3 regions of the Paenibacillus medicaginis genome follow, and region 2 is predicted to be linked to each of the others. Evidence: riboswitches for the same ligand, from Rfam matches in the RefSeq annotation. Region 2 holds a riboswitch; each other region holds the start of a gene.
The links. A riboswitch is a leader RNA that binds a small molecule or an ion and turns the genes downstream of it on or off. The one in region 2 is predicted to bind cyclic di-GMP.

Region 1 (10,118 bases), on a different contig from region 2:
GGCGTGCTTCCGCTGTATCCCATTGCCATCCGCGATTTTGACTTCAGGGAATTCGACATCGTCTTGAGTTCAAGCAGTGCTTTTATGAAAAGCATACAGGTACCCAAGCATACTTTTCATATTTGTTATTGTCATACACCGATGCGGTTTGCGTGGGACTACGACACATACATGGCCGGACAGTCCAGATCAAGTCTGTTCAAAAGTATGCTGAGAATTTATATGAACCGCCTGAAATCATGGGATCAGAAAACGTCGCGCAATGTAAATCAGTTCGTCGCGAACTCTTCGGTTGTCAAGCGGCGTATTCAGTCCTACTACCAGCGGGATGCGGATGTTATTTTTCCGCCGATTAATACATCCCGCTTTGAGAGATCCTCTTGCATCGGAGACTATTATCTGGTCGTATCCCGTCTCATTTCGTACAAGAGGATTGATCTGGCCGTACAGGCTTTTAACCGCAACGGCCTGAAGCTGCTCATTGTCGGCGAGGGACCTGACCGGAAGCGACTGGAAGAGATGGCGAAATCCAATGTTCAATTTCTCGGCAGACTGGAGGACAGCGAGGTCAACAAGCTGATGGCAGAGTGCCGGGCGCTGGTCTTTCCGGGCATTGAGGACTTCGGCATCACCCCGCTGGAGGCCAATGCGGCCGGCCGGCCTGTCATAGCCTTTCAGGGGGGCGGGGCACTCGACACGATCATACCGTATTTGAACGGTGTTTTCTTCCGCAGGCATGAAGTAGAGGATGTGCTGGAAGCGGTGGAAGCCGTGGAAAAGCATGGGTGGAACGTGGACGACATTACACGGCATGCCCGTAAATTTGACGAAAACACGTTTAAGGAACAGTTCAAAAAGTATGTGGAGCAAGCCTATGTGAACTTTCTTAAAGGGGGATTGAAGCCATGATGAAGCTGGCTGTGATCGGAACGGGATATGTAGGTCTGGTATCGGGAGTATGCTTTGCCTTGAAGGATAACAAGGTGATTTGCGTTGATCTGGCCGAGGAAAAAATTAAAAAGCTGAAGCGGGCCGAGTCACCGATTTACGAGCCTGGCATCGAGGAACTGATTGAGCAGAATTTGCAGGAGCAGCGGCTTGAGTTCACTTCGAACCTGGAAGATGCGGTGCGTCGTTCGGATATCGTGATTTTGGCGGTCGGGACACCATCCCTGCCGAACGGGGAAGCCAATCTGCAGTACATTGAGCAGGCGGCGGCTGAGGTGGGCGCGGCGATGAACGGCTATAAGATCATAATGACCAAGAGCACCGTACCTGTTGGAACGAATGAAAAAATCCGTGAGGTGGTTGCACGGCATACCCGTCATGCATTTGATATTGTATCGGCACCCGAGTTTCTGCGCGAAGGCTCCGCGATCAGCGATACGCTTCATCCTGACCGCATCATTATCGGTATTGACAATCCTGCGCTGCGCGAGACGATGGTCGAGCTTCATCAGGATTTTACGGACAATATCTATGTAACGGATATCCGGAGTGCCGAGATGATCAAGTATGCCTCCAACGCCTTTCTGGCCACAAAAATTTCGTTTATTAACGAGATTGCTAATATTTGTGAAAAAGTGGGTGCTGACGTTACCAATGTAGCGGTTGGCATGGGCATGGATAAGCGCATCGGCTCCTCTTTTCTGCAGGCGGGAATCGGATACGGGGGTTCGTGCTTTCCCAAGGACACGAATGCCCTCATTCAAATCGCAGGCAATGTAGATTACGAGTTCAAGCTGCTTAAATCCGTAGTGGAGGTCAACGCTGATCAGCGCTATATGATGATTTCCAAACTGCGCGAATCTCTCGGGCAGTTAAACGGCATACATGTAGGGGTATGGGGCTTGTCCTTCAAGCCGAATACGGATGATATCCGGGAGGCGCCATCCCTCGAAATTGTGGAAACCCTGGTGAAGGAAGGCGCGTTCGTCAAAGTCCATGATCCGATCGCAATGGACAAATTCAGGGAGCAGTTTAATCATGAGTTGATTCAATGGTGCTCCACGCCTGAAGAAGCGGCGCTTGGCTCTGACGCCGTCTGCCTGCTGACCGACTGGGATCACTACAAACAGGTTGACCTGCGTATGCTGGGCTCCGTGCTGCGCAAGCCGATTCTCATAGACGGACGCAATGTATTCACTGAACAGCAGATCGCCGAATCCGGATTGGAGTATTATTCGGTCGGCAGACCACGCATGAGTGGGCTTAACGGCCTTTCGCCAAGCGTTGCAGGTGCAGTATAATATTAGTGACTAGGAAAAATTGTCCTTTTTAGGAAATTTACTTCATGGAGGGAGAGTGGAGTTATGAAATTGGTGCTTTTGTCTGGCGGTTCCGGTAAAAGATTATGGCCTCTGTCCAATGATTCCCGTTCCAAACAGTTTCTGAAAGTGTTGGAAAGCCCGGAAGGACATCCTGAGTCTATGGTGCAGCGTGTGTGGAGACAGCTGGGAGATACCGGAATGGCGGATTCCTCTTATATCGCTACTGGCAGAGCTCAGTTCGAAATGATTCAGAGTCAAATCGGGAGTGATGCCAGCATTATCGTGGAGCCTGAACGCAGGGATACCTTTCCGGCCATTGCGCTTACAGCCAGTTATCTGTACAGTGTCGCTGGCGCATCCCCGGATACGGTCATTGCGATCCTGCCGGTGGATCCGTATGTGGAGCAAACCTTCTTCCATACGGTGGCACGTATGGAATACACGCTGCAGGAAACGGGCGCCAATCTTGCTCTTATGGGTGTTGTCCCATCCTATCCGTCCGAAAAATACGGTTATATCATTCCGAAAGAAGGCTCGGCCGGAGCGGCAGGCTGCCTGCAGGTCAGTCATTTTCAGGAAAAACCGAACCGGGAGCAGGCTGAGCTTCTGATCGAGCGCAGCGCGCTCTGGAATTGCGGAGTTTTTGCCTTCCGTCTGGGGTATCTGCTGAAGATACTGGAAGGAAAGGGACTTCCGCTGAATTACGAAGAACTGCAGAAGCAATATCATATATTGCCTAAAATAAGCTTTGATTATGAAGTGGTGGAGAAGGAAGAGAACATTGTAGTGCTTCCTTATGACGGCTTCTGGAAGGATCTCGGCACCTGGAACACGCTGACAGAGGAAATGTCGCAGCGTCAGGTGGGCAAGGGAGTGATGACCGAGGATTGTGTGAATACAAACCTGATTAACGAACTGGACATTCCAGTTACTATTATCGGGGCCAGTGATCTGATCGTTGCGGCCAGCCCGGACGGCATTCTTGTAACCAACAAAGCGGAAAGCCCGCGGATCAAGGAAGTGCTGAAGGCTCACAATCAGCGGCCGATGTACGAGGAACGCCGTTGGGGGCATTACCGGGTGGTGGATTATGTGAAATATCCGGAGGGCAATGAAGTGCTCACCAAGCGGATTTGCATCGAGCAGGACAAAAATATCAGCTACCAGCTTCATCGGAAGCGGAGCGAAATATGGACGATCATCAGCGGCGAAGCGGAAGTGATTCTGAACGAGAAGCTGCATAAAGTAAAAGCTGGCGACGTGGTCCGTATTCCGGAAGGCACGAAGCACAGCATTTTGGCTGTAACCGATGTGGAACTGATTGAGGTGCAGACTGGTTCCGAACTGGTGGAAGAAGATATCGTTCGCTTTTGCATAGATTGGAACGACATCGCTTTGCATCAGTTCATTTCATAAGAAAATTCTATAATCTGATACAAAAACGCACAGGTTGCGTTTTTGTGCATATAAATGAAAAAAATGATGTAGTTTTACAGGTTATTTTGTAAAATATCCCGGAAAATTGGTTCTAGTATGAATCATATATTAATTTTTGGAAATTCCGAGTCGATATTCTAGGATAAGAGGGAGTTTCATAGCCTTCATAGAAAAATGGCAACCCTGCCGAAAGGCAGGTGTACGCAAAGCTAAAGGGCCTTACCCCTTAGAGGGCTGGCAGCCTGGCTACCGAGAGGGAGAGAATTGATGAAAACTTATTCTATGTATCGATTTTTTCAAAAATTGTTGCCTGTCATGCTTTTTTGTTCCCTGCTTCCATCGGGACTGTCCCGTGAACACTCTGCTGCCCAGGCTGCAGCAGCGCCGATTAATCCTGCTGCTTCAGCCGAGGCGCGCGAATTATATATGTATTTGTTCAATTTGGACGGAAGAGGAATGATTACCGGTCAGCATGATTATCTGGAAAGCCCTGATGAACTGAACATTGAGCTGAAGAACATCAGTGGGCAGTACGCCGGTCTGCACGGCTATGAGCTGGGTGCTGTTTCCAACCAGTCGACTGCGATGACCGAAGCCCAGCGCAGCAATGTTGTATATAGCGCCATGAATTGGCACAATACCGGCGGCATCGTTACGATGACCTTTCATCAGGCGCTTCCTGGTAAACCGTTGACCTGGTCCAATGTGCAGGCGAAGATCACCCAGGCGCAATTTAACAAGTATGTAACGCCAGGGACCAAGGAATATGCAAGGCTGATCGCAGATCTGGATCAGGTCGCGGTGTCCCTCGGCAAGCTGCGGGATGCGGGTGTGCCTGTTCTGTGGAGACCTTACCACGAAATGAACGGGGACTGGTTCTGGTGGGGAAACAAGAGGAACTTTGTTAAATTATGGGATATCATGTATGACCGATTTGTGAATGTCCACCAATTGAACAATCTGCTGTGGGTCTGGAATCCCAACGCTCCGAACGCTTGGGCTGCTCCTTATGCCAGTTCGTTCCCCGGTTTGTCCAAGGTCGATATTCTGGCTGCGGACATCTATGACAATGATTTCAGGCAGAGCTATTATGACGGCCTGCTGAATCTGGCTGGAAATAAACCGATTGCCATTGGCGAGCACGGTGAGATGCCTTCTGAGAGAGTGCTGTCGGCCCAGCCGAAATGGGTATACTCCATGACCTGGGGCAATATGCTTACACAAAACAATTCGAACCGTCAAATTTTTGCATACATGAATGAGGACAGAACGTTGACTAGGGATGAATTGATTGCCGACATGGCCGCTCCTCCTGAGGCCCCTCCTGTGGAGCCACCTGACTCTGCTCCTCCGGGAGCGCCGCCGGTCGGGGAAGAACCCGATCCGGAGCCTGAACCGGAACCTGTACCTGCCCCTGAGCCTGTTCCAGATACGGTAAACGAGGGACTGCACGCCGAATTCTTCAACAATATCAATCTAAGCGGGACACCTGTGCTTACACGCACGGATGCCAGGCTGGATTTCAACTGGCGCAGCTCCGCGCCGGATCCGGCAGTGCCTGCCGATCAATTCTCCGCACGCTGGACAGGCAAGGTAAAACCGGGGTACAGCGGTACCTATACTTTTACGACCATTTCCGACGACGGAATCCGAGTCTGGGTGGATGGGCAGTTGATTATTGACAGTTGGTTCAAGCAAAGCTGGACGGAACGCAAAGGGAGCATCAGCCTTACGGCAGATCAGCTCTACGACATCAAAGTGGAGTATTATGAAGGAACAGGTGATGCTATGGCACGCCTGATGTGGGAGAGCGGACAGGAGGCCAAAGCGGTCATTCCTTCAAGCGCTTTGTTCCATACTGCGGAATAGCTCTCTTGTTCCGGAGATGACTCTGTACAGAAAGTGTGGACAAGAACATGAAAAATGGGTTGGCGAACAAGTATGCATATTTGCTTTTGGGCTTGCTTGGCTTAGCTGTCTTGTTTTTGCTTCTGGGTTATGCGAACAAAAGCAATCAGGAAAATGACAAGACTGCGGCTACAACGTTATGGATGCTTGGCGTTAGTAATGATTCTTCCACCGAGTTCCAAGGAGGAACAGGTAAGGAATCCCTTACAGTAGACGTTAAAGCAGTGAGCGGAACGGCATTAAAGGCAGCGGGAGGTGCGGCGCAGGCCGTCAGGACCTCTTCCCCTGTTATTCAGCTTAACGGATCCATTCCTCCAGGGCTGAATGCCGAGACCCGTCCGGAGCTCGTGCTGGAGTATGAACTGGATACCGTTCCGGCCAACGGTGTGCGCTTTAATGTCCGCATTCTGGATGCCAGCAAAGCGGTGCCGCAGATGGCCGTATTTTCCAATCATCAGTTTTCCGGCATGATCCAGATTGCGGGCGTGGCAGGAACGGAAAGTCCGTATACCTTCAAGAGCAATTATCAATTGTATATCCCGAAAGAACAGCTGCAGACAGGGGTAAACCAGCTCAAGCTCCGGGTGGCCCGGTGCCTGTACTGCTCCGAGGCGGAGAATTCGAGTCTCTGGTGGACATGGGACAGCCTGAGTCTTGAGAAGCTTGCTTCCCCGGTTACTGAACCGATTCATGGCAGCTACATCCGCACGGGAACCAATGTAAACAATAACGAGTTTTATTATGATAAAGGGGCTACCCGTCATCTTCCGGCCGTGATGAAGTGGTTGGGGATCGCCTACAGCGGAAATATAATGCGGGTTACCTGTGCGAGCAACGTCGGCAACGCATGCTCCGATCTGGACAATTATTACAAGACCCTCAAGCAGTACAACATGCAAGCTGTTGCCCTGTACCTGTATACAGGCGACATCAAGCTGAATGCGGACGGTACACTGCCGGATTCAGCCAAACAGAAGTTAACTTCATATCTTCAAAATTACGGCCCGTATGTGCAGTTTTTTGAAGTCGACAATGAACCGGGGCTGTTCAACCGTTCCAAAGCGGTCAATCTGGCAGTAGCCAACTGGCTGAACAATGAAGGGAAGAAAATTGCCCCTCATATGAAAACAGTAGCTCCCGGATGGGCTTATTGGCCGGCATATTCCGTCAAATCATGCAAAAACCAGACAGGAGGCAAGCAACAGTGCGGCGATCCGGACGGATGGGAAAGGGATCCCAAGCAGCGCCTTGAACTGGAGAATGTGACGGATCTGACCAACGGCCACGCCTATGGTGAATCGTATGTGCAGGGACGGGGAGGCAGCTTTGTTGAAAACCTGCAGACCTTCAGCGGGTCCAGGGACGGGCTCAGCAAGACGATGCTGAACACGGAGTTTGGTACCTCCGACTCCCATACGGATAAACCGATTTATGGGGCGAACCAGCCACAGGCAGCGGTGTTCGACCGGATTATGCGGTCACAGATCGGATATGCCGATATGCTCGTCCAGCATGCCGCTTTCTACAAGGATTTCACTTTATTTGAGACAGGCTTTGATCTGAACAATCACAATCCTGCGAATACGAAAATTCATGAATTTGCAAGCGGCCTGGATTCACGCGTCGATATTATGAGACGTCTCAGCCTGGCATATGCCACTCATGGCAAGCCGTTGACCTATGAGGTGCTGAACAAGAGCGAGACCGCCGATAAAATGGTGTATGTGCGTGCGGTGGATACGTCCACACTTGATCCGCTGCCGGGGAGCGGTGCGAAGTCCAGCAAGCTGCTGGTCAATTTGGTGAACTTTGAACCGACAACCCAGCGCATTAAGGTCCGTGTAACGATGCCGAACCAGGGAATCTATCAGGGGGAACGTTTTGGGCCGGGGGCCACATATGCCGAGGCACAAAGCACATTATCCGGGCTGTCGGCTTCTCCAACCCTGGATTTTGAAGAGACGCTGGGGCCGGGTGAATCCGTCCAGTACATTCTGGCTCCGGTACAGGCGGTGGTCGACTGAAAAGGGCAATACAGGGAGAACGAAGAGGCTGTCCCAAACTGAATTTCTTCGAAAAAAAAGACCTCAATATCCACTAATACGGTGGATATGAGGTCTTTTTGTGTTGTAATTGGGATGTTCCCATGTCATTCCATCATTCGTTCCATACGGATAAACGCAATGAAGCGTTTGGCTTCCTCTTCGCTTAAGCTGCGCCCGTCAATCATAAGATTAAAGCGGTTTAAAATATCCTTGTCAGACAGCTCAAGCTGATCAATAAATTGCTTTACATTCGGTTCCGTGTCATTTTGTGTCTGCGGGATGCGGCCGATCAAATAATCGATCGATACCCCGAAGAGATTGGCCAGCTTCGTCAGGGTGTCAAAATCAGGCTTGCGCCGGTTTTTCTCGTAATGCGAGAGAGCGGCCCGGGTAATCCCAAGAATTTGTGCCAGCTCTTCCTGCTTCCAACCCCTTTTCTCCCGTAGTTCTGCAATGCGGGTGCCATAATCCATCGTATCTCCTCCTGGTTGCAAGTTGTTTTGAGAGGGTAAGGAGTATTATGAATAAGTGATGTTGCATTTTTTATTTTTACAAAAATATAAAGATACTATAGTATCTTTACTTGGTTAATGTATTAGCATATATGCATTTTACTATAAATAGATGAGGAATGAACAGTTTTTTCGTGATATGACGGGCTTTGTGGGCGTATATAGTTATAAGGTAACAGAAACGGCGAATTTAATTTATGACTAAAGAAGTGAATTTTATGTAAATGAAAGTAAATTAAACTTCGGATCTATTGCTATATGTAAACTTTCATTCAGAACAGGAGAAGATATACAATATTATGGTACAATAGTTTAAAACCGGATTTGTTCCCTTAGGGAATCGTATTTCCGGACGGAAGGAGTCAGAACGATGCAGATGGAGCCCGTTGTACGCATGCAGAGGGTCACCAAGATCAAATCCTCCAGGACGCTTGTTGATAATCTCACACTGGATGTTCCGGCCGGGCAGATATTCGGCTTTCTTGGCCCGAATGGAGCGGGGAAAACGACAACCATCCGGATGATGGTTGGCCTCATTTCGTTAACTGAGGGAGATATACATATTTGCGGCCACAGCATCAAGACAGACTTCGAACGTGCCATTGCTCATGTTGGTGCTATTGTAGAGAATCCTGAAATGTACAAGTTTATGACAGGATACCAGAATCTGCTCCACTATGCCCGCATGAATCCGGGAGTGGACCGGGGGCGGATCGAGGAGGCGGTCAGGCTGGTCGGGCTGGAAGGAAGAATCAGAGAGAAGGTAAAAACCTATTCGCTTGGCATGCGCCAGCGGCTCGGAGTTGCACAAGCGATTCTGCACCGCCCGCAGCTTCTTATTCTGGACGAGCCTACGAATGGTCTGGATCCGCAGGGGATTCGCGAGCTGCGCGATTATTTGCGGCACCTGAGCCGTACCGAAGGCACGACCATCTTTGTGTCCAGCCATTTGCTGTCCGAGATGGAGCTGATGTGCGACAGCGTTGCGATTATTCAGAACGGCCGGCTGGTGGGGATACGTGACTTGAACAACACGGCAGGCACGCCTGGATCGGCCCGTGTGGCCTTTGAAGTCAACGACCCTCAGCAGGCGCAGATCATTGCCGGCGGTGGCCTGATTGAAGGCGGGAGCCTTATTCTTGATCTGGGCAGGGAAGAGACGGCGCAATTGAATTCCAGGCTGGCTGCAGCCGGGATCCATGTATATTCCATACACCGGTCCGCAAGAACGCTTGAGGATCAATTCCTGGAGATGACAGGAGGCGAAACATCCATTGGCTAATTTTTTTAAGCTTGTTCATAATGAAAATGTAAAGATCTATGTCCGCGTCCGAACTTGGGTTATGCTTGGGATTCTGTCGTTTATTACGGCGGTTATACCTTTTCTTGTATATATGGCTGCCGATGGGGTCAGCGCTTGGGACGGCATGCTGCTTACAGCTTCTGTCGCCTTTTTTCTCAACATTATATTTACCGTCATTGTGGCGGCTGATTCCGTGGCCGGGGAATATTCGGCAGGCACCATCAAGCTTCTGCTGATCCGTCCATGGAGCCGCGGCAAGCTGCTTTTATCCAAATATCTGTCCGTCATATTGTTCAGTCTTGCAGGCACTGCCCTGCTGATCCTTATCAGCGCCATTTTTTCACAGCTGCTGCTGCGAGGGTCCGGAGGAATGGCGGATATGCTGCCAGGCTGGAGTGCCGGGAAATATACTGCATTCAGTTTGCTTAGCCGGTATGCGGATTTGTTTGTCATCTGTACGTTTGCCTTTATGCTGTCGGCTGTCTTCCGCTCCGGGGGTCTGACGATCGGGCTGTCCCTGTTTATTCTTTTTATGCAGAATACGCTGTCCCTGATTTTCACTCCTGAGCGGTATAGCTGGGCCAAGTACGCCTTGTTTAATAACATGGGCCTCAGTCAGTATATGGTTTCCCCGGTTGGCGGG
Region 2 (10,118 bases):
CATAGTCCAAACCAAGGCAAAACACGGCCGGCACCAATGAATGTAGCTAATGGTGACAGGAACAAGAGAATCAAGACAGGAAGCATTCTTACGGCCGCCGAAAAAATCAATTTCCCGGTCGTAATGTTCTTTTTGCTTCGAAGGATACGAGAATGTGAATATCCTCCCCACAAAATCGTCGCAACTACCAGCAGAATCATAAGGATCTCCATGTTTCTGCCATTAAAGACAGAAGCCTCAGGCTTTTCGCCATGAATAATACTTGCAATCCCGTCGGTAAAAGCTGAATAATCGATAAACGCGTTTAAACCGGAATCAAACATCATCGTAATGCCCAGCCGCTGATCCAAATAGATCGTCTCTTCCCCCTTATACGTCCAGAAAATTCCGCTATGGGAAACCGTCCGTCCCCCTTGTTTATCCTCGCCTGCCAGCCAGCCCATTCCATACGGACCGCTCTGTCCGGCTGTATGGTACTGCTCCATCAGCTCCTTAGACAGAAGACGGCCATCATATTGGGCTAGCATCCATTTAGCCATGTCTTCAGCAGTCGAAATGATACCGGCCGGACCGTCAATAAACCATAAAGGTTCAGCCTGGCTTACGGGATGGCCAAGCATAAGATAATGTCCCCGCGGAATGGCGGAATTTTCATTGATCAGTTGTGTGGTACCCACGTTAAAGGTATGATTCATCCCCAAAGGTTTAAATATATGATTTTCCAGGTAATCAGAGAAGCTCTGTCCGCTCATTTTCTCTACAAGAAGAGCCAAATATTGATAATTTGGATTGTGGTAGCTATAGGCCGTTCCCGGATCATTAGCAAGCTTAACCCTGTTCAATGATTGGTTGATCTCCTGCAGCGATTGATACTGGGGGGATCTTGTCATGTCAGGATTTACTTTGTCATTAAGACCGCTTGTCTGGTTAAGCAGATTCCGAATTGTAATATGACGTACACGCTCGTCCTCAGGCAAGAGATCGGGAAAATATGATGTGTATGGCGCGTCAAGGTCAATCAATCCTTTGTCAACCAATTGAAGGACGGCCAGTGCTGTAAAAGATTTGCTTAAGGAAGCAATAGGAAAGGGAGTATTGCCGTCTATAACGCGGTCATCCGAAAACGTGCCGTAACCATTCGCATAGAAAATCTCTTCGTTATTGGCTATGGCAAGAGCCGCGCCCTTAATATGATTGGCTTCCATGGTTGTTTTGACGTAATGATCAATTTCATGCTGTATTTCAGCTTTGTTCCGGATTTCAACAGCGAAAGCGGGTTGAACCAGGATGGCCATGATCAGCAGCAAGCAGACAAAATTTAAAGCTATTTTCTTTTTATGAACGATTCTCATACTAGCACTCCTCAGTTCTATAATAAGGAAATGCTAATATATAATTATCAACTTTTTATCAACCCCGCGAAAAATCTGGCTGTTACGCTTCCTCCACCCTGGAGGCCATTCTCTACATGCAAACTCCCCTCATGCTTTTCACACAGTACTTTGCAGATATAGAGCCCCAGCCCGTGGTGTTCATTCGCATCCGATACCTCTCCGCGATAAAAGGGAAGCACGGCCTTTTGCAGCTCTGTATCCGAAAAACCGGGTCCGTCATCCGTGACTGTAACCGCAAAAAATCCTGCACGAGCGCTATAGTGAACACTTATATGGCTGGAAGCATAACGCGCTGCATTGTTCAGCAAGTTCTCAAATACCTGCATCACCAAATGGAGATCGACAGCGATTGTATTCGCATCCGCAGCAATGGATGTACTGAGCGTCTTACCGCATTGTCCGGTTATTTGCCGTGCGCTGTCATTCAGCAAAGAGATGAGATGATCCGTTTCCATCATACGGCTATGTACCGGCATGTCTTCCAGCTTTTGAATGGAATTCATCGCCTCCGTGTAGCTCTCAAGACGCGCAATATGTACGTTCATGGTTTCAATCATGTCCAGAAGCTTTTCCCTGGATATATTATTTTGGGGCAGATACGTGGCCAGCAGCTCGGAATATCCCTTTAGAACGGATAAGGGTGTTCTCAGATCATGGGCAAAAATAGCATTCAGCTGTTTGCGTTCCTCAACCGATCGCCACAGTGTTTTAAAGTTTTTTTCCAACTGGCCGCGCATTTTTTCAAATACATGGCATAACTCGCCCATCTCATCCGCACTATCATATGAAATATGAAACCCCAAATCATTCGCTGAAATTTTCTCCGAAGCCTTCATCAGGATTTCAAGCGGCTTTTTCAACTTCCACCGATAAAAGAGGCTGGCCATCAGAACTATACCGACGGCAACCGTTATCAGCACCATCGCAACCTGAACGGGCAATATCCAATCCTGCACGGAAGAATGGCCGGCAAACCGCAAGCGCATGCTCTCCGCCCATCCAAACTCCAATGTGATGACGATTAGAACAGCGATGAGCGTCATGCAGCATAGGAAAATGAATGATTGCAGCAAGGTCAGCCGCTTCAAGGTCAACCAGTCTACGATTTTCGCCATTTGTAACCTACTCCCCAGACCGTTTCGATCCTGTTGTCACAGCCATGCTCCTTCAATTTGTACCGAATTCTCCTGATATGTTCCGCGATTACATTGCTGTCGCCTTCATTATCAAATCCCCATACCTCTTCAAAAATACGCTCCTTGTCAAACACCATGCCAGGATGCATAGACAACAGTTCTATAATATCGAACTCCTTTTTGGCCAGGAGAATTCGTACATCGTGGAAGTAAAGCGCGCGAGCCGCATAATCAACCACCAAATCTTCACTAAATTTTATAGACGTTTTATTTTGACTTCGTACTTCCCTGCGTAAATGTGCCTCTACCCTTGCGCCCAGTTCATGAATATTGAACGGTTTTGCGATGTAGTCATCCCCTCCAGCCTTAAACCCCATGATTTTATCCGCATCCTCGACACGGGCTGTTAGAAATAAAATAGGGCAGGACACAAAGTCCCTGATTTTCCTGCATAACTCAAGACCGTCCAGCTCAGGCATATTGATGTCTAGCAAAACAAGGTCCGGCAGATTTTCAATTTGCCGCAAGGCCTCATGGCCGTTTGGTGCAGTCATCACGAAATACCCGTTCAATTCAAAGTAGTCTGTCAGCAGTTTTCTAAGATCAGCTTCATCATCTATGATCAGTATCTTTCTCATATGCCCTCTCTGCTTTCCAATTTCAAATCATGTTAGATACAATCTACCCATCCCGTTGATTCATATATCGCTCGCCCCACTCGTCCAATTGGTCCAATATGGATTTCAGCGATAATCCCAATTCACTCATTCTATAGACCACCAAGGTCGGGAATTTTCGAAAGTCTCCTGATGCGAGCTTATCATCTGGGACTGTATTATGACAACGATTCACAAGCAGCAACTTCATAATTCATGTGGCAAAACGGGTCAAAATGTAAAAAGGACACAACCTTACAGCCATCCGGAATGATTCGGTGCAATTGCTCCTCAGCTCCTGGCTGAAAGTCCATTGTCCAATAACAAACAATATACGGTGCCAAGTGATGGCTCGGCACATATTCCCGGTAACTGTACCCGGGGTGATGCAGCTCCGGCTGCAGTTTGGGTGATGGTACAGGACGATAGGAATGTATCATTTCACATTCTCCCTTGCTGCTATTTTTGCTCCGTCATTCTTCAAATCATATCAGATTTTCGCGCCCCTCAACATGAAAAAAGCTCCCCAGTCCTGTTACCAGGACAAGGAGAGCAAAGCGTTAAAGAACTATGGTTTCATTGTTCTCCGTCTGAAGCCTAACCACACACCGAGAGCGATCAGCCCGAGACCCGCCAGATAGAACGGATAGTGGCTTGCTTCACCCGTTTGCGGCAGCATCGTTACCGTAGTCTCCGATGGCGGAGTTTGCGGTTTCGGCGTTGGTACTGCCGGCTTCTCCGGTTTCGGCTCGCCTTCACCGCGTGGAGTATCCTCCTCATCGATGTCAACGGTTGGCGTTTCCGTCGAAGGCGTTTGAGGGGTTGTTGTCGGTTCGCCTCTTGGGACATCTTCATCCGGTACTTCTACTTCGTCGGACGGCGTCCCTGGGTTGGACGGAGTTACCGGAGACTGCCCTGAATTGCCATCAGACGGACGATCCGGCTTATCATGATCATGATCCGAGTGATTGCCCGAGTTGTCAGATCCTCCTGGATCCGTTGGGTTGCCAGGATTTCCTGGGTCGGTCGGGTCCGTTGGATCCGTCGGATTACCAGGGGTTCCTGGGTCGGTCGGATTGCCAGGATCTGTTGGATCCGTTGGATCTGTCGGGTCTGGGTCTGTAGGATCCGTTGGCTCGCCAGGATTAGTTGGCTCTTCCTTAGCGTTCGTGATAGTCAGTTTCTTTACATTGCCTTGGCTCTGCATTTTGGAGTCGATCGTTACGTCCCTTGTTGCCTGATTGATCTTATATCCTTCCGGAGCTGCCAGCTCCTCCAGAATATAGTCATCATACAACAGCTTCGTAAACAGGATTTTGCCGTCCGCATCCGTTGTTTTTACGATTGGCGTCTTCTTGCCCGCTTTATCGTAAAGCACGAACTTCGCTCCCGCCAGCAGCTTCGTCTGATCATCCTGATCAACCTTCGTTACTTCCAGGCTGCCTGTTACGCCGCCTCCTGAGCCTGAACCGGAGGAAGTGCGAACAATAACCTCTTCCGTCGTTTCCCTGATCTCGGTCTTCAGCTGATCTCCTTCGAGCGCCACTTTATTTTGTACAGCTTCTTTATCCCCGGCGGTGATAAATGACTGATATTCCAAAATATACGCTGTGGAGATAGCGTCTGCAAACTTTAATTCAAACGTCTCTTGATCGCCGTCAAGCTTTGAAATGGTTAACGTATAATCTTTACCTTTTGTCAGCTCATCAGCTTTGACCGCTTCACCGTTTGCATTGATCTTGGTTGTGTACAGATGGAATGAGTCCTCGAGCAAGATTTGGTTCGCACTTGGATAATCAATAACTTTGGCGTTGGAAATTTGCGACTGGCCTTCATTGATGCGAATGGACCAATCGATTTTGTTTCCGTTTTGAGTGCCGTTTTTCTTCACATATTCGCCGCCGTGGGGAATCGCTACACTTGCGTTCCATGTGGCTGCTTTATCGCTGCCGTTCCACAACTCAGCCGTATTATCAATATTTTTGACAATCAAAGTGCCTTGCAGCGACGTTTTGAACTCGATCCAGTATGCGGTTGAAATCGGGCCGGTAAAACGAATGGACACTTGGTTTCCGTTCGCTGCGGATGGTTCCGTCACCTCATATTGAGACGCAGGAATTTGGACGCCCTTCGTAATCCCATTCCGTTCTCCTGTCAGCTTCATCTCGTATACCTTAACCGAATTCGGCACAAGCTTCTGCTCAAGCTTCAGAACATCCGTTACAACCGCTTCGTTTAGCGATTTGAGATTGTAGTTCATCTTGATGTTCCATGTCATCTCTTTGTTGACAGGATCGTAGCTGCCGTCTTTTCCTCCGTTATTTCTCGTATAATCGTCGGAAGAGAAGCTCGCATCCCGTTGAATCGGCCCTCTTGCCTCACCGTTCTCGCTCCATGTCATGATGGCTCTGTTCATGTAATCCAGCTTGCTGTTCTTCAGCCAGTCGATGTTAAATTTCGTTTGATACTCAATCGTATACGTGGTGTCAATGGTCTTGGAGAAATTAATTTCAAAACCGCTTCGTGCATTATCGTATTCGACCTTATAATCACTCGCAGGAACAACTTTCCCGACCGCTTTTACGATCACTGAATCCGGAATGAAATCGAGGCCGCCTTGTGGGAACGTATCCTTGATGACTACATTCTCCATACTGTACTTGCTGCCGTCCGGCTTTTTATCACCATTAACAGTAATAAGCCACTTCGCCGTTTTATTTGCAAAATCGACATTCGAGACGCCCTTCACCAAAGCGCGAATTCCTTGGGCCGGAGCGGTTACTTCCTTGGACGTATCACCCGATACGACTTTATTCTTCACCTGCTGCCCGTCAGCGCTCGTCCGGTCGACTGGCTTCGTTTGATAAACGATTGTATACGGAGAATCGATATCCCTCTTGAATTGCAACGTAAATCCGTTCGTACCTGTCGGTGTAAAGGTGTATTCATCCGGTGAAAGCTGATCTTCGGCCTTCGTCGAATTCCCTTTATACACCTTCAACGAATCGGTAACCAATGTATGAATCGCACTGAATTCATCCGTGATGACGGCTTGATTACTCGGAATCTTCTTCTCGTTGAAATTGTATTTCACGGTCCAGGTGATAATTCCGGTGTCCTTATCCTGGCGATATGACTTATCCAAAAACTTACCGCGGTCTACCGTTACCGTAGCGGTCGATTTGGCATCTTCCATCCCATCGCCAGAGAGTACAGCAGTGTTCTCAAAACGCGTTTGCTCGCCGGTAAGCTTCGTCGAATAACGAATCTCATAGGCTTTGCTGATCGTCTCATCCTGGAAAGCAAGCTCCAGTTTGGCACCGCCGTTCGTTTCGACTGTATACTTGTCGGCCCCTACCTTTTCGCCAAGGACCGTCGAGCCATCGCCGTTAACTTGCAGGCGGTACACCTCCACAGAGTCGGCGATAAGCTCCGAGCCTTCAGGCATCGTATCGGTGATGACCGCATGCTTGATTTTATCCAGCGACTTGTTGACCTGAACCGTCCAATCAATCCGGTCTTTGCCAATCGCTTTTCCCTGCTTATCGATCAGCTTTCCACCCTGCGGCTTCAGATTCACGATAACGGTCTGCACTCCGCTTTTTACCGGAATGGCGATGATGACTTCCGTGCTCCCCTTAATGGTTTCCTTCGTAAACTCGGTACGTATTTCCAGCTTGCCACTTACGTTAGAATGGCTCTCCACATAATCGTTGAAGGTCATGACAACCTTGCCGTTGCGATCAACTGTAAATCTGCCAACTTCGCCTTGACCGGCAACGAGCGGTGCTTCAATCTCCGTGAATACTTCAAACTGTGACGGCAGCTCGAAAGTAAATGTATCCCCATTCTTGTAGCCGTGTTCGTTCGAAAGCTCCCATTCGTAGCCGAGATTAACAGCTGCACCAATGTCCAGGGTGCTATCCGGATTGTATACCGCATCAATCACGGTACCATTCACGTCGGTTAACACGACTTTTGTTAAAATGCTGTCCGTATTGTTGACCGGCGCTGGTGGGATATAGACGTCATCCGTGACTCCAACGTCTCCCGTCTCTCCATACACGGATTCCTGCACGTTTGACGGTGCATCGGCCGCATTAGCATTGACCACACTGCCCGTCCAGGCGGATACACCAAACAGCGATTGAAGCAGAAGCAGCAGCGCCACAACGATTCCACTAACTTTTTTCTTCATAATCTCTCCCTCAGTCTCTACATCACCCTCGTAATGTTCGGTTCCGATCCTGCTGCCGTGCGCAAATCAGAGTATCTATACTCCATTGAATTGTATGCCGTTAAGAGACCTCCCAGTCCATCACCTCCGCATATTTCTAATGGCGCACAATTCATCGTTCCTGTTTTTCCCACCAGAACCAAATGGGCTTCTTGCATTATAACTGCCCGATCTCTACAATTTCTCTACAAACTCAAATAAGCCTTGGACATTTGTCCAAAGCTTAGATTAATTGTATTATATTTAGTAATATTTGGATACCGAGTAGCGAGCGGCATCCTTTATCATTTTGAAGTCGGCTCCTTTGGCTTTCCAGCTCGCATCGACCGTTGTATCAATGGTTACCCACTTCCCGTTCAAATAAACTTCATTCCAGGCGTGGTAAACATCGACGTATTCCGATGTTCCCATATCAAGCTTGGCCGGAATGCCGATGCTCCGCAGCATGGAAGCGAATAAGGAGGCATAATCGTAGCACATCCCTTTCTGTCCTGCAATCGTACGGTTGATATTGGGAAGGTAGTCCGTCAGATCACTGGTTGCAAGTGCCTTGTCGTATCTGATCGTACCAACAATATATTCATAAATAGCCTGCACTTTTTCCTCGTCAGATTGAGCAGACCGGGTCAGCTTCTTTGCAAGCTGAGCAGCCTTGTCCTGTTCGCTCCAATTGATATTTTGTACAGAGCCCAGAAACACTTTGCTATTGTTCGTCAGTTGAAGCGTAACGGGCGCTTCCTGAACGATTTTATATTTGGTACCGCTGATCTGTTCCAGTACGGTAACCATATAATCACCGTTGCCCATCTGCAGCGGAAATGCTTCCTGCCGTTTGTTCGGCGAAAGCATATATGTATATTTGTCCTGACCTTTTGCAATCATGAGCTTCGTCTTCATGCCGGCTTTCACGTCATATCGAATAACGATCACACCACGGTCCAGCTGTTCCAAGCCCAGCCAATTTTGAGATTGGGTAGCTTGTACTAATGGAGCCCACAATAATAACGCAAAAAGTCCTACAATCGCGAATATTGCGTTGCGCATACTGTAAACTCCCTTCGGTAGCCAGGCTGCCATTGACATAACGTCAAGAAGGCCCTGTAGCTTTGCGTCCCAGTCTTTCGACAAGTTTGCCGTTATCGTGCTAGAGTTTCCAGATTTCAATATTTTTTTATCCAAATTAGAAAACAAAAAAAGCGTCTTCTTTTCGGTAGCTGGCTGCCATCTGACATTATCGTCAATTAGGCCCTATAGCTTTGCGTCCTCGCCTTTCGACAAGTTTGCCGTTATCGTGAGTAGCTTTTGTGAGACTATCTTACCAGACATCTCTATTTCTATCAAGAGAAAATTTACAAGATTCATTGATTTCTGCGCCCATTCGATGATCTTTTTCGATTCTCTCTCAGACCATAAGAGCAAGAATGAGGACGAAATAATAAAGCCTCCTTGATAAAATGAGTTCACCAAAGCCAAGGAGGCAGAAAAATGTCGGTCATTCAGGAATTCAATAATCTCCACAATTCAGAGGATCTATTATTTTTGGGTAATGCCTGGGATCTTTTATCAGCTTTAACTTTAGAGAAGGCCGGGTTTAAAGCCATTGGCACAACCAGTTGGGGAATTGCCAACTCGTTAGGATATGCGGACGGAGAGTTAATAAATTTTAGTCAAAATCTAGCAATCGTCAAAACCATTGCAGAGAATGTAAAAATACCGGTATCCGCTGATATTGAAGCAGGGTACAGCGAAAAATTGGATACGATTATTAATCATGTATTAAAAACGGCAGATGCCGGGGTTGCTGGCATTAATATTGAAGATTCCTTGAAAAAAGAGAAGGGGTTAAGGGATATAAAGGATCATTGCAGCCTCCTGACACGAATGAGGAACGAACTGGACAATCACGGATATAAGGATTTTTATATCAATGCCAGAACGGATACTTACTTTCAATTGGAAAACCCGTTTAATGAAACGATCAATCGGGCCAAGGCATATGTTGAAAGCGGGGCCAGCGGTATTTTTGTGCCGGGAATAACGGAGGATGGTGAGATTCAACAAGCTGCTGCTCAAATCAAAGCACCGCTCAATATATTGTCTTTGCCTAACCTGACAAGTTGTAATAAGCTGAAAGAGTTAGGCGTGAAGCGCTTCAGCTTTGGAAATGCCCTGTCAGACAAAATTATTGCTTGTTTAGAAGACAATGCGGCTAAATTATTGGAATTACAGGATACAGCTCATTTATATGAGAACTAGATCAGGAAGGCAGGCGATGAAAGAATGACCAATATAAATCTTTCATTTGATGAGATGTGGGAGAAAATCATTGCCTGTGACCGGAAATATGATGGATTATTTTATACAGCTGTGAAAACAACGAAAATCTACTGCCGTCCTTCCTGCAGATCCCGAAAACCCAAAAAAACAAACGTTGAGTTTTACCATAATATCAGTGAGGTTGAACAGGCTGGCTATCGTGCATGCAAAAGATGCCAGCCTGAAGTTGAACATTCTCCTCACAGTGAATTCGTTAAAAGTATTACGACGATTTTAGTGAATCAATATAAACAAAATTTGAAGCTGAATGATGTTGCGGAACAGGTCGGTTTAAGCCCCTTTTATCTTGAAAGGCTATTTAAAAAAGAAACATCAGAGACTCCGCGTACTTTTTTGGAAAAAGTGCGCATTGATAAAG
Region 3 (10,118 bases), on a different contig from region 2:
TCATTGCAAGTGGCAGCCTTGCCGGGATATGAGCCTGAAATCGGGCGTTGGCTATGGTGCTTGGAGGATGTCCGCAGAACCATCTTGGAAAAGCTGAACGGCCTGGCCCCTGACTTGCTGGATCGGCAATTGGAGGGGCGGCACAGCATCGGCTCGCTGCTGTATCATATTGCACTTATTGAGGCGGATTGGCTATATGTCGAGGTGCTTGAAGCCACCGAATATGAACCGGAAATTCGTTCTCTATTTCTGCAGGAGGACAGGTCGGAGGACGGCTCCCTGGTTCATGTGGAAGGCCAAACCCTGGAGCAGCATCTCCATCGTCTGCAAGCGGTCCGCGACAGGCTGCTCTTTCATTTTAAAGGCATGGACATTACGGACTGGAGAACCCCAAGGCAGCTTGAATCCTATGATGTGGCTCCTGAATGGGTGATTTATCATTTGGTGGAGCATGAAGCCCATCATAGAGGGCAAATCTTCGAGCTTTTGCGGAATTTGCAGCCGGATCGGGTAAATGGTTAATAACATAAGGAGAGAAGGGGTGTTATGCTGAAACTGGTTGAAGCGGTGATTGAGGATATGGACAAGCAACTTGAGCGGATCGTGAAAAGCATGGAACCGCTGGATGATTCACAGATATGGAGCAAGGCCAGGGATACAATGAACAGCATTGGAAATCTATGTCTCCATCTGGCAGGCAATGAGCGCATGAATTTGATCAGCGCCATTGGTGGTGGGCCGTTTACCCGGGAAAGATCGAAGGAGTTCACTACAGAAGGCGGCATATCCAAGGAGGAACTGATCCGCCATCTGACGGATACAAGAGCGGAAGCGAAGGAAATACTGTCCCGGCTTACCGAAGCGGACCTGGACAGAGAGGTGGCTATCCATTACGGGCTGGAGGATTGGAACCGGATGCTGCGAGTGCAGGCCGAGGAGGACGAAACCCACGAGATCAAGGTGATTGGCAAGCTGCTCGTTGCCGTCGCTGCACACTATGGGTATCATGCGGGGCAAATCGTGCTGCTTTCCAAGCTGCTGAAGGATACGGGAGAGCATATAACAGGACAGTATCATTGAAAATGCAAAACCGCCTGCAGTGGGCGGTTTTCACATTTTTTTGTATATGTTCAATGCCTCGGAGAGGAACTTTGTGTCATAACCCGTTTTCTGGTGAATTCTAGTACACCATTGTTCTATAGATTCTGCTTCAGGCTCGTTGAATAATCCTTCGGTTGTGCTCAGAAAGCTTTCCCAGTCATAAAACTCCCAATGGGCGGTTTCATTTTTATAGGGAACCCTGCATTCCAACAAAGGCTGCTTCTGAATCGTATTTTGCGAGATTTCGGCTTCTTGCCAAAACTCATGGATCGGGATGGGGGCAAGATGAAAGCTTTGCTCGCTGCTCTTTCCGTTTGGCCTATGGTATAGAACGGTGAACAAATCACCAGCCGATTGCACTTGTATCTCTGCCGCAGGAAAGTGGCCCTTTAATCTCTCTTCAGTATAATCTTCACTATCGGCATCTAATAGCACCGGATTGAGCCACTGATCTCCCAAATCGCAATAATAGCGGTGTCCGTCCTCATTTTTCGCAATAACGGCCACATTCGCATCCTCTGTTCCCATATCATGGCCGACCGGATAGGCTTCAATTCCCTCTTTTTCAAACTCATGCAGCAGCCACAATGCGAGGTCAAAGCAATTGCCCGTAATGCCATACTGCTCGCGATGCTCCTTCATTAGAGCTACTTCCCTTTGTTTAGCCCCGGCGGTCTGTTGAAAATACCATGCTTTGGTTAAGGTTTCCATCGGGAAATGATCGAATTTTCTCCATACGCTTAAAATATCCTTGGTAGCAAAAATACGCCATTCTCCTCTCACAGGGGCCCGTATTCAAAGGGACTGCTTCTCCCAACGGGAAAGAAACAGTCCTTGTTTAAATACCATTATACAACTTCCCCGGTAGGGACGTCTTTGTCTTTTCTGGCGAGCAGCAGACTCCAGCCTGTCAAAATTACAGCTCCGACCACCATTAGACCGCCGATCCATGAGGTGTGAATAAGTCCTGGGCCGTCCACAATCAGGCCGCCTAAGTAAGCGCCAAGGGCGATCCCGCCGTTAAAGGCTGCGATATTGATTGCGGAAGCGACATCCACAGCTTGTGGCACAAAACGCTGGGCAAGGTTCACGACGTACACCTGAAGACCAGGCACATTCATGAAGGCAAACAGGCCCATCAGAATAATCGTAGCCAGGCCGGCCACTTTAAATGGGGCTGTGAAGAACAGAATAAACAGGACCACCGCCTGAATAATAAACATATACAGCAGCGCCGAAAGCGGCTTGCGGTTGGCGGCCTTGCCGCCGATGATGTTGCCGATGGCAATCGCAAGGCCATATAGAAGCAGAATGAAAGCTACGGTTGTCTCTCCAAAGCCGGTAATATCATGCAGCAGGGGAGACAGATAGGTAAAGACGACAAAGGTGCCTCCGTATCCGAGAGCCGTAATCAGAAAAGCAAGCAGCAGCCGTCCGTTGGTAATTAGCTTGATCTGATCCCGTACCGGAGTTTTGCCTCCCTTCCGCAGATTGCTTGGAACGAGAATCAAGTTGGCGATCAGGGCCATAATACCGATCACTGCTATGGTTATAAAGGCTGCACGCCAGCCCAGTTGCTGTCCGAGAAACGTGCCAAAGGGCACACCGGTAATCGTGGCCACGGTCAAGCCGGAGAACATGATGGATATGGCACTTGCCCGCCGATTTTCCGGCACAAGGTCAGCCGCAATGGTTGAACCGATGGACATAAATACGCCGTGCGAGAAAGCGGAAATGACCCGTGCCGCAAGCAGTATGCCGATTCCACTAGAGAAGGCTGCAAGTGAATTGCCGGCAATGAACACGATCATAATCCAGATCAGTAGCGTTTTTCTTGGTATTCCTGAAGTTAGAGAGGTTAATACCGGAGCGCCGAAAGTAACGCCTAATGCATATAAGGTGACCGTTAATCCGGTCATGGTTACAGATATATTCAAGTCTTCAGCGATAAGGGGAAGCAATCCCACGCTGATGAACTCCGTTGTCCCGATCGCAAAGGCACTGATGGCCAAAGCCAGCAGCGACAGAGTACTGCGTTTATTGTCCGACGACATGTTCAGTTCCACTCCTATTTTTATATTTTAGCCGGCCGGCAAATGCTATTATGGATGCTTCGCGTGAAAAAGAATAGTACGTACTTTGAAGTACTATAGGTACTTCCAGGTACCTATAGGAAGGGAGCGGGAGGAAAGAAGACGCAGATCACGGAAAAAGCCGGAGTCCTGAGTTACAGGAATCCGGCTCTTCCGTGTGCAGATGATTTAAGTGCATGTTCCGAAGCAGCGGCATTAAACCTCGACTGCTTGACTGTCTTGTTCAATATGCTTTTCGCCCCATGCGCACATGGCATCCAGGACAGGCTTCAGGGACCAGCCGTAATCGGTCAGGGAATACACCACCTTGGGCGGAACCTGCTCGAAGATTTGCCTTTTCACAAGTCCATCCTCTTCCAGCTCCCGCAGCTGCTGTGTGAGCATCTTCTGCGTAATACTAGGCATCAGCCTTTTCAGCTCGCTGGTCCGTTTGTCGCCTTTATCCAGATGACACAAAATGACTGCCTTCCATTTGCCGCCCATCACCTCAAGCGTTGCTTCGACTGGGATATTGTAAGCCATATGTTTACCTCCTGAAAAATGAATGATAAGTGGGATACTTTGGTTTTTATAGAATCTGAACGTGTATAGGTTCTTTCAGAAATGTACATATCCATTAAGGAACTACAATCTATGATAACACTACAATAGAAAAAGTAAACAAGAGTGATGAATAGCGTTTTTTGCGGTAAGATGTCGAAAAAACAGAAAAAATATATTATATTATTTTAAGTGGAGGATCCACCATTTATGTCAAGGGCAAACTTGCCGAAAGGCAAGGACGCAAAGCTGCAGGCCTAAGGATGCAATTAGGGATCTATGGCGGCTGAGCTACCTTAAATTCGGAGGGAGAAATAACAGGGTGAGCAGTATTTATCAATCGGATGTGGAATTTGTATACAAAAGTAGAGAAATCAAGCTTGAGGAGTGCCGAATTACTTGCGAAACGGGGACAAGGCCTACGATTGGCGATTTTGCTGATAAGTTCAAAGAATACGGCGTGGAGACGAGACTGTATGATTTATACAGCATGACATTTAAACCCGTTGACCCGTTGAATACAGATATCATATCGATCCGGGTGCTCCGGACATTCCAAATACGTTAATGCTTAAAGCACTGGAGGGATTTCTTCCGGTGCTTTTTCATTTGCCAGCGGTCTTCAAAAGATCTTCACAAGTTTAGGTTAAACAGGAATGGTGAAAGTAATAAGCAAGGGGATTCTTACATATTCGGAGTGGTATAATTCCGGTATAACTTGGGCGACGGAGGGACATGCCTTGAAAACCGTTCTGGTGGTAGATGATGAACAGAAAATTCGCGAGGTCATCGCTTCTTATTTGCAGAAGGAGCATTATCACGTACTGGAATGTGCAAGCGGTGAGGAAGCGTTGGCTGTACTGCGCAGCCAGCGGGTTGATCTGCTCATCTTGGATCTGATGCTGCCCGGCATGGAAGGGGAGACCGTCTGCCGGGAGGTGCGCAAATTCAGCTCCATACCGATTCTCATGCTGACCGCAAAAGTAGCCCAGGTGGATCGCATCAGCGGATTGTCCATCGGAGCAGATGACTACATGATCAAGCCCTTCGATCCGAATGAGGTGGTTGCCAGGGTAAAAGCAATTCTGCGCAGGACAGATGACTCGCAGCTTTTGGTGGATGTTATTTCATTTAATGGAGGGCACCTCCGCATTGATTCGCTGAAAAATCAGGTATACCACTACTCGGAGCCGATCAGCCTTACACCAAGTGAGTATAAGCTGTTGCTTCTGCTCGCCAAATATCCGCAGCGCCGCTTTCCGCGCGAGGAACTGGTCGACAGGGTGATGGGTCTCGGGTTTGATGGGGATATCCGCATTATCGATCAGCATGTCAAAAATGTACGGCAAAAGATCGAGCAGGATCCCCGCAATCCGCGCTACATTCTTACGGTGTACGGCTTTGGCTACCGGTTTGGCGGTGAGGACTGATGTTCAACCGGCTGTATATCCGGCTGGCCGTCACTATCGTCGGCATGGCTGCAGGCATTCTTGTCATGTTTGCTCTGGTTATTATGGCTGCCGCTCATTATCACATTTCCATGTATATGGAGCAGATGTCACTGGCAAGTAAAAGACTGTCTTCACTGATGGATCATCTGGAGAGCGCCCTCATTCAGTCGATTTGGCTGACAGGTTTGTTTTCGCTGCTGCTGGCGCTTATTATCGGGGTTTATTTTGCGAAACGCATCTCCCGCCCGCTGGTCCATATGAAACAGGCCGCCGAACGGATCAGCAGGGGCAGCCTGGACGTTCGTGTCAGCACGCAAGGCAGGGATGAAATTGCGGAGCTGGGGGCCTCCCTGAATCGGCTGTCCGAGCAGCTACAGAAACAGCAGTCGCTGCGCATATCCATGTCCCAGGACATCGCTCATGAGCTGCGCACGCCGCTGACGACGCTGAAGAGCCACATGAGGGCTTTGGAAGACAGGGTCTGGGAGCCAACACCTGCGCGGATTCACTCCTGTCTGGAGGAAGTGGAGCGTCTGATCCAACTCGTCAGCGAGCTGGAGGAACTGAATGTAATGGATTCGCCAGAATTCCAGCTTGCACGGAAAGAAGAGAGTCTGCGAATCGTTGTCGGAAAGGCTGCTGCACTGATGGAAGCCGCTTTTCTTGAGAAAGGGGTGCAGCTCTGGTACGAGGACATTTCAGATATCAGGCTGCTTATAGATGCGGACCGGATGAAGCAAATTCTTGTGAATCTGCTGACCAACGCCCTTCACCATACGCCTGCCGGGGGGACTGTCAGTGTCCGGGAACGTAGGGAAAAAGGGGCGGTGTGCCTCGTCATTAGCGATACGGGATCAGGGATTTCGACGGAGGATCTGCCGTATATTTTTGAAAGGTTTTACCGGGGGGACAAGTCGAGGAATCGGCAGACAGGCGGAAGCGGGATGGGACTGGCGATTGTGAAAAAGCTGGTGGAGGCCCATGGCGGTGAGGTGTGGGCGCAGAGTGATAACAGCGGGGCCCGCTTTTATATTCGGTTGCCCATGTGATATTTTCATAAAGTCTTCAGAGGTGATTCAAAAAGTCCATGTTTTGTTGCTTCATCGCAACGGAACATGGACTTTTCTGCTAAAGCGGGAAATCAATCGGGCACAACCCATGTCTCGTTTATTACTCCTTCGAGCCCGTGTTGGCAATGCCCTGCACATAATAGCGCTGCAGCGGAAGCAGCAGCACGACGGGGATCAGAATGGACAAGATGACGGCGGCGAACATTTCGTTCCAGTAGGTCGCGTATTCGGTGACGAAGTCGCTCAGCGCGACCTGAATCACTTTATACTCCTTGGAGCGTGTCACGATGAGCGGCCACAGGAACGATTCCCACTGCTGAATGAAAATAAGCAGGCTGGCGCTGACGGTGACAGGCTTGCACAAGGGCATGACGATATTTGCATACACCCGCAGCCAGGAGGCCCCGTCCATACGGGCCGATTCCACCAGGGACGTCGGCAGCTCCAGAAAAAACTGGCGGAACAGAAAGATGACGAGTCCGTTGGCGATGCCGGGAATGATGATGCCTGCGTAGGTGTCCACCCAGCCCAGACTGTTGACCAGGCTGTACAGCGGGATGGAAATGACCTCAAACGGAATCATGAAGGTGATCAGCACCAGCAGAAACAGCAGCGTTTTTCCGCGAAATTCGAAATACACGAAAGCAAACGCCGCCATGGAGCCAAGCAAAAGCCCGCCAAGAACGTTGACCGCCCCGACAAAAAAGGTGTTCAGAAAAATTCGTCCGAACCCTCGCTCCGCAAACAGCATTTGATAAGCGTCCAATGTAAAATTGGACGGCCAAAACGTTTTCCACGTAATCGGCGACATATATTTATAAATGTCCTCCAGCGGACGGAACGACGAAACAAAAGCAAACGCCAGCGGCAGCAGCACCAGCAGCGCCACAGCGATGTGTACAGCATACAGCAGCAGATGAGAACGGGTAAATCGGTTCACGTCGAAATCCTTTCTAGTGGGAGGTCCGCAGCCATTTAAACTGCAGGGCGACAACGGTCAGCGTAATCAGCAGCAAAATAACCATCATCGCGGACGATCTGCCCATATCGGAATATAGAAAAGCGTTGTTAAAGCTTTCAAGCATCAGCACGTTCGTACTGTTTTCGGGCCCGCCTTTGGTCAAAATGTACATCGGTGAAAACAGCAGGAAATTCGCCGTCGTCACGGCCACGACAATAAAGGTCAGCGGGCGTTTCATGAGCGGAACCACTACATGGACAAATTGCTTCCAACGGCTTGCTCCGTCCAGGGACGAAGCCTCCAGCAGCGAAGCGGGAATCTCCTGCAGACCGGCCAGCAGGAACAGCGCCCAGTAGCCGACGCCCTTCCAAGACGCAATCGCGATAATGGAGCCAAGCGCCTGCGAGCTGCTGCCCAGAAACGGCTGCGGGTCCAATCCCAGCGCGACCAGGATCGAATTCACGACACCCTGCTCGGGACTGAGCATAATGTTCCAGAGGACGCAGGCGGTCGGGACGGATACGGCGACAGGCACGAAGTGAATGCCGCGAAAGAAAGCAATGCGCTTGATTTTCGTATTTAACAGCATCGCCAGCCCGAAGGCCAGCACAATTTGCAGCGGGTTAATGATCAGATTGAACACTAGCGTCACCTTTAGCGAATTCCAGAAGACGGGATCAGCGAACAGGGACTGGTAGTTTTGCAAGCCGACGAAGCTTTTTTCACCAGTAATAAACTGTGTTGTGTATACGCTCTGTACGACAGCACTGAAAATGGGATACAGCTTGAACAGCAGCAGCCCGGCAAGGGTAGGCAGCAGAAAGAGCAGGATGGGGCCAATATTATTTTTCAGTTTCATATGTTCACCTTTTGCAGCAATCCGGATTCAGGTTCAGGAGGGACCGCGGCATCCTCTTGAAGGAAAAAAAGGGGGAACAGGGCTCAGCCTTCGTCCCCCCCGGATGCGGTCAATTTGCTGCTGCATCCTTATATTTTTTCAATTGGTTATCTATGACGTCGACGGCAGCATCCAGCGCTTTTTGCGGATCGGTGCCATTTTTCATATCTTCAAACGCCTTGTTCATATTCGTTTCCCATTCCAGGTAACCTGGCGTTTTCGGGCGGGGCACGGCTGTTTCACGCGATTCCTTGGCAGCGATGCGGATGACGTTGTCAGGGAACTGCTCATATTTCGGATCGGTGTCGATGGAATTGAGCAGATCGATCTGCGGCGGCAGCGTGCCGCCTTCTTCAAACAGGATTTTGGAGCCTTCGCCCAGTGTCAGAAACTCAATGAACTTGGCGGATGCTTCTTTCTTCTCGGAGTATTTGGAGATGCCCACGTTCCATGCCCCGGTCGGTGTGGCTACCTTCTGCCCGGCAAAATACGGATGTAGCGTGACGCCAAAGTTCAGGCCGGAATCCCGGATTTTCGGCATGTTCTGGTTGGTGGATACGAACATCGCGACTTTACCGGATGTAAAATAGTCGATGGATTCCTCTTTCTTGATTTTCGGGCTGACTTTATCCTTGTTGAACAGGTTTGCGTAAAATTGGAATGCCTTCACGGCCTCCGGCGAATTTGAATACCCGCTGGACACCAGTCCGTCGTCGCTGAGCATTTTGGCCCCCAGGCTGTCCGCCAGAGCCAGAAGCTGGTACGCTTTGCCCACCTGCTCGAAGGAAAATCCGTACACGTCGTCCGAAGTCAGCTTTTTCGCCAAATCCCGCACTTCCTCCCACGTCATGCGCTTGTCTGCGTCCGGGAACGGAATGCCTTTCTTTTCAAAAATATCTTTGTTGTAATAAAGCACCTGGCTGGAGCTGTTCATCGGTGCGGCCATGAGCTCGCCTTTGTACGATACCGTCTCTACCGCAGATTTCGTCCATTTGACCTTGGCGTCGGCCGGGAGCAGCGAGTCCAGCGGCTCCAGGTAGCCTTTCACGGAATAGTTCATGACCAGCGGCGTATCGGCAAACAGCACGTCCAAATCCTTGGCTTTGGAGCTGAGCTTGATTTCAATCGTTTCCGTCAATTGGTCGATTGGAACGAGATTCATTTTGACCTTGATGTCCGGATTTTGCTGCTCGAAAGCTTCGACTACCTTCGTGAGAGGTTTCTCGTAATTGGAATAGGCCTCAAACGATATTTCTGTTGTTGCCGAAGGAGTGGAGCTTTGCCCGTTCGAGCTTGTTGAATCGGTAGGTGTGCCGCTCCCTTGGGAACAGCCTGTAAACAGGACGGCTGCCGCCAGCAGGGGTGTACACCAGGCGGCAAAGCGTTTTGCCGGTTGTTTGGAAATCATGTACGTTCCACCTCGATAGATTTATGATGTAAAGAGTATGCTTTTTTAAAGCAGGGGCGTATCTCGTGAAAATAATCTCTGGTTCAGCAGTTCAAAAAAACGCGCGGTATCCATCTCAAGCGCTGTTTCCACATTCCCGTCTGAATTTGCTTCTGCAATCGTTTGCCCGGAGAAATCTCCGCGTTCGTACAGAACCCGGATGTTCATCCGTTTGGTGCGGATTAATGTAGGGTCGAGCAGCACAGCGATGGCGAGCGGGTCACACATATACGAAAAATCCCGCTCCATATAGTCCATAAAGTCATGCATCATGCGCACAAGGGTTCCCGTAAGCGGAGTTCCGCTTGTCCCCATGCGGTCCGCTTCTGCCCTCGTAAATACTGCTTGCCGGGTCACGTCCAGGCCGAGCATCAGGATGGGCGCACCGCTTGAAAAAACCACCCCAGCCGCTTCCGGGTCGCACTGGATATTATGCTCGACAGGGGACAAATCGCTGCCGTTAGGAGCAAGACGGGTAACACCGCCCATCATGACAATCTGCTTTACGCGTTCGGCAATGCGGGGCTCGCGGATCATGGCCGTCGCGACATTTGTGT

Region 1: linked by a shared signal. The riboswitch ahead of ACE5LO_RS24330 (glycosyl hydrolase) and the one ahead of ACE5LO_RS12975 (transglutaminase-like domain-containing protein) in region 2 are both predicted to bind cyclic di-GMP.
Region 3: linked by a shared signal. The riboswitch ahead of ACE5LO_RS15915 (hypothetical protein) and the one ahead of ACE5LO_RS12975 (transglutaminase-like domain-containing protein) in region 2 are both predicted to bind cyclic di-GMP.

Annotation. Positions count from the first base shown of each region.
Region 1 is NZ_JBHIRY010000037.1:15,722-25,839, reverse strand. Features, by position in the region: gene ACE5LO_RS24345 (glycosyltransferase) at 1-909, shown strand, start outside; gene ACE5LO_RS24340 (UDP-glucose dehydrogenase family protein) at 909-2,249, shown strand; gene ACE5LO_RS24335 (sugar phosphate nucleotidyltransferase) at 2,313-3,686, shown strand; cyclic di-GMP riboswitch class I at 3,874-3,961, shown strand; gene ACE5LO_RS24330 (glycosyl hydrolase) at 3,975-5,576, shown strand; gene ACE5LO_RS24325 (hypothetical protein) at 5,624-7,639, shown strand; gene ACE5LO_RS24320 (helix-turn-helix domain-containing protein) at 7,765-8,133, opposite strand; gene ACE5LO_RS24315 (ABC transporter ATP-binding protein) at 8,543-9,454, shown strand; gene ACE5LO_RS24310 (ABC transporter permease) at 9,447-10,118, shown strand, end outside.
Region 2 is NZ_JBHIRY010000011.1:12,330-22,447, reverse strand. Features, by position in the region: gene ACE5LO_RS13005 (serine hydrolase domain-containing protein) at 1-1,352, opposite strand, end outside; gene ACE5LO_RS13000 (HAMP domain-containing sensor histidine kinase) at 1,400-2,509, opposite strand; gene ACE5LO_RS12995 (response regulator transcription factor) at 2,494-3,168, opposite strand; gene ACE5LO_RS12990 (winged helix-turn-helix transcriptional regulator) at 3,212-3,397, opposite strand; gene ACE5LO_RS12985 (DUF6597 domain-containing transcriptional factor) at 3,366-3,626, opposite strand; gene ACE5LO_RS12980 (collagen binding domain-containing protein) at 3,755-7,384, opposite strand; gene ACE5LO_RS12975 (transglutaminase-like domain-containing protein) at 7,667-8,467, opposite strand; cyclic di-GMP riboswitch class I at 8,481-8,568, opposite strand; cyclic di-GMP riboswitch class I at 8,630-8,718, opposite strand; gene ACE5LO_RS12970 (isocitrate lyase/PEP mutase family protein) at 8,909-9,679, shown strand; gene ACE5LO_RS12965 (bifunctional transcriptional activator/DNA repair enzyme AdaA) at 9,704-10,118, shown strand, end outside.
Region 3 is NZ_JBHIRY010000015.1:78,401-88,518, reverse strand. Features, by position in the region: gene ACE5LO_RS15940 (DinB family protein) at 1-522, shown strand, start outside; gene ACE5LO_RS15935 (DinB family protein) at 547-1,080, shown strand; gene ACE5LO_RS15930 (hypothetical protein) at 1,111-1,743, opposite strand; gene ACE5LO_RS15925 (MFS transporter) at 1,950-3,155, opposite strand; gene ACE5LO_RS15920 (winged helix-turn-helix transcriptional regulator) at 3,390-3,716, opposite strand; cyclic di-GMP riboswitch class I at 3,943-4,033, shown strand; gene ACE5LO_RS15915 (hypothetical protein) at 4,057-4,302, shown strand; gene ACE5LO_RS15910 (response regulator) at 4,475-5,164, shown strand; gene ACE5LO_RS15905 (sensor histidine kinase) at 5,164-6,234, shown strand; gene ACE5LO_RS15900 (carbohydrate ABC transporter permease) at 6,356-7,195, opposite strand; gene ACE5LO_RS15895 (carbohydrate ABC transporter permease) at 7,209-8,075, opposite strand; gene ACE5LO_RS15890 (sugar ABC transporter substrate-binding protein) at 8,185-9,522, opposite strand; gene ACE5LO_RS15885 (nucleoside hydrolase) at 9,568-10,118, opposite strand, start outside.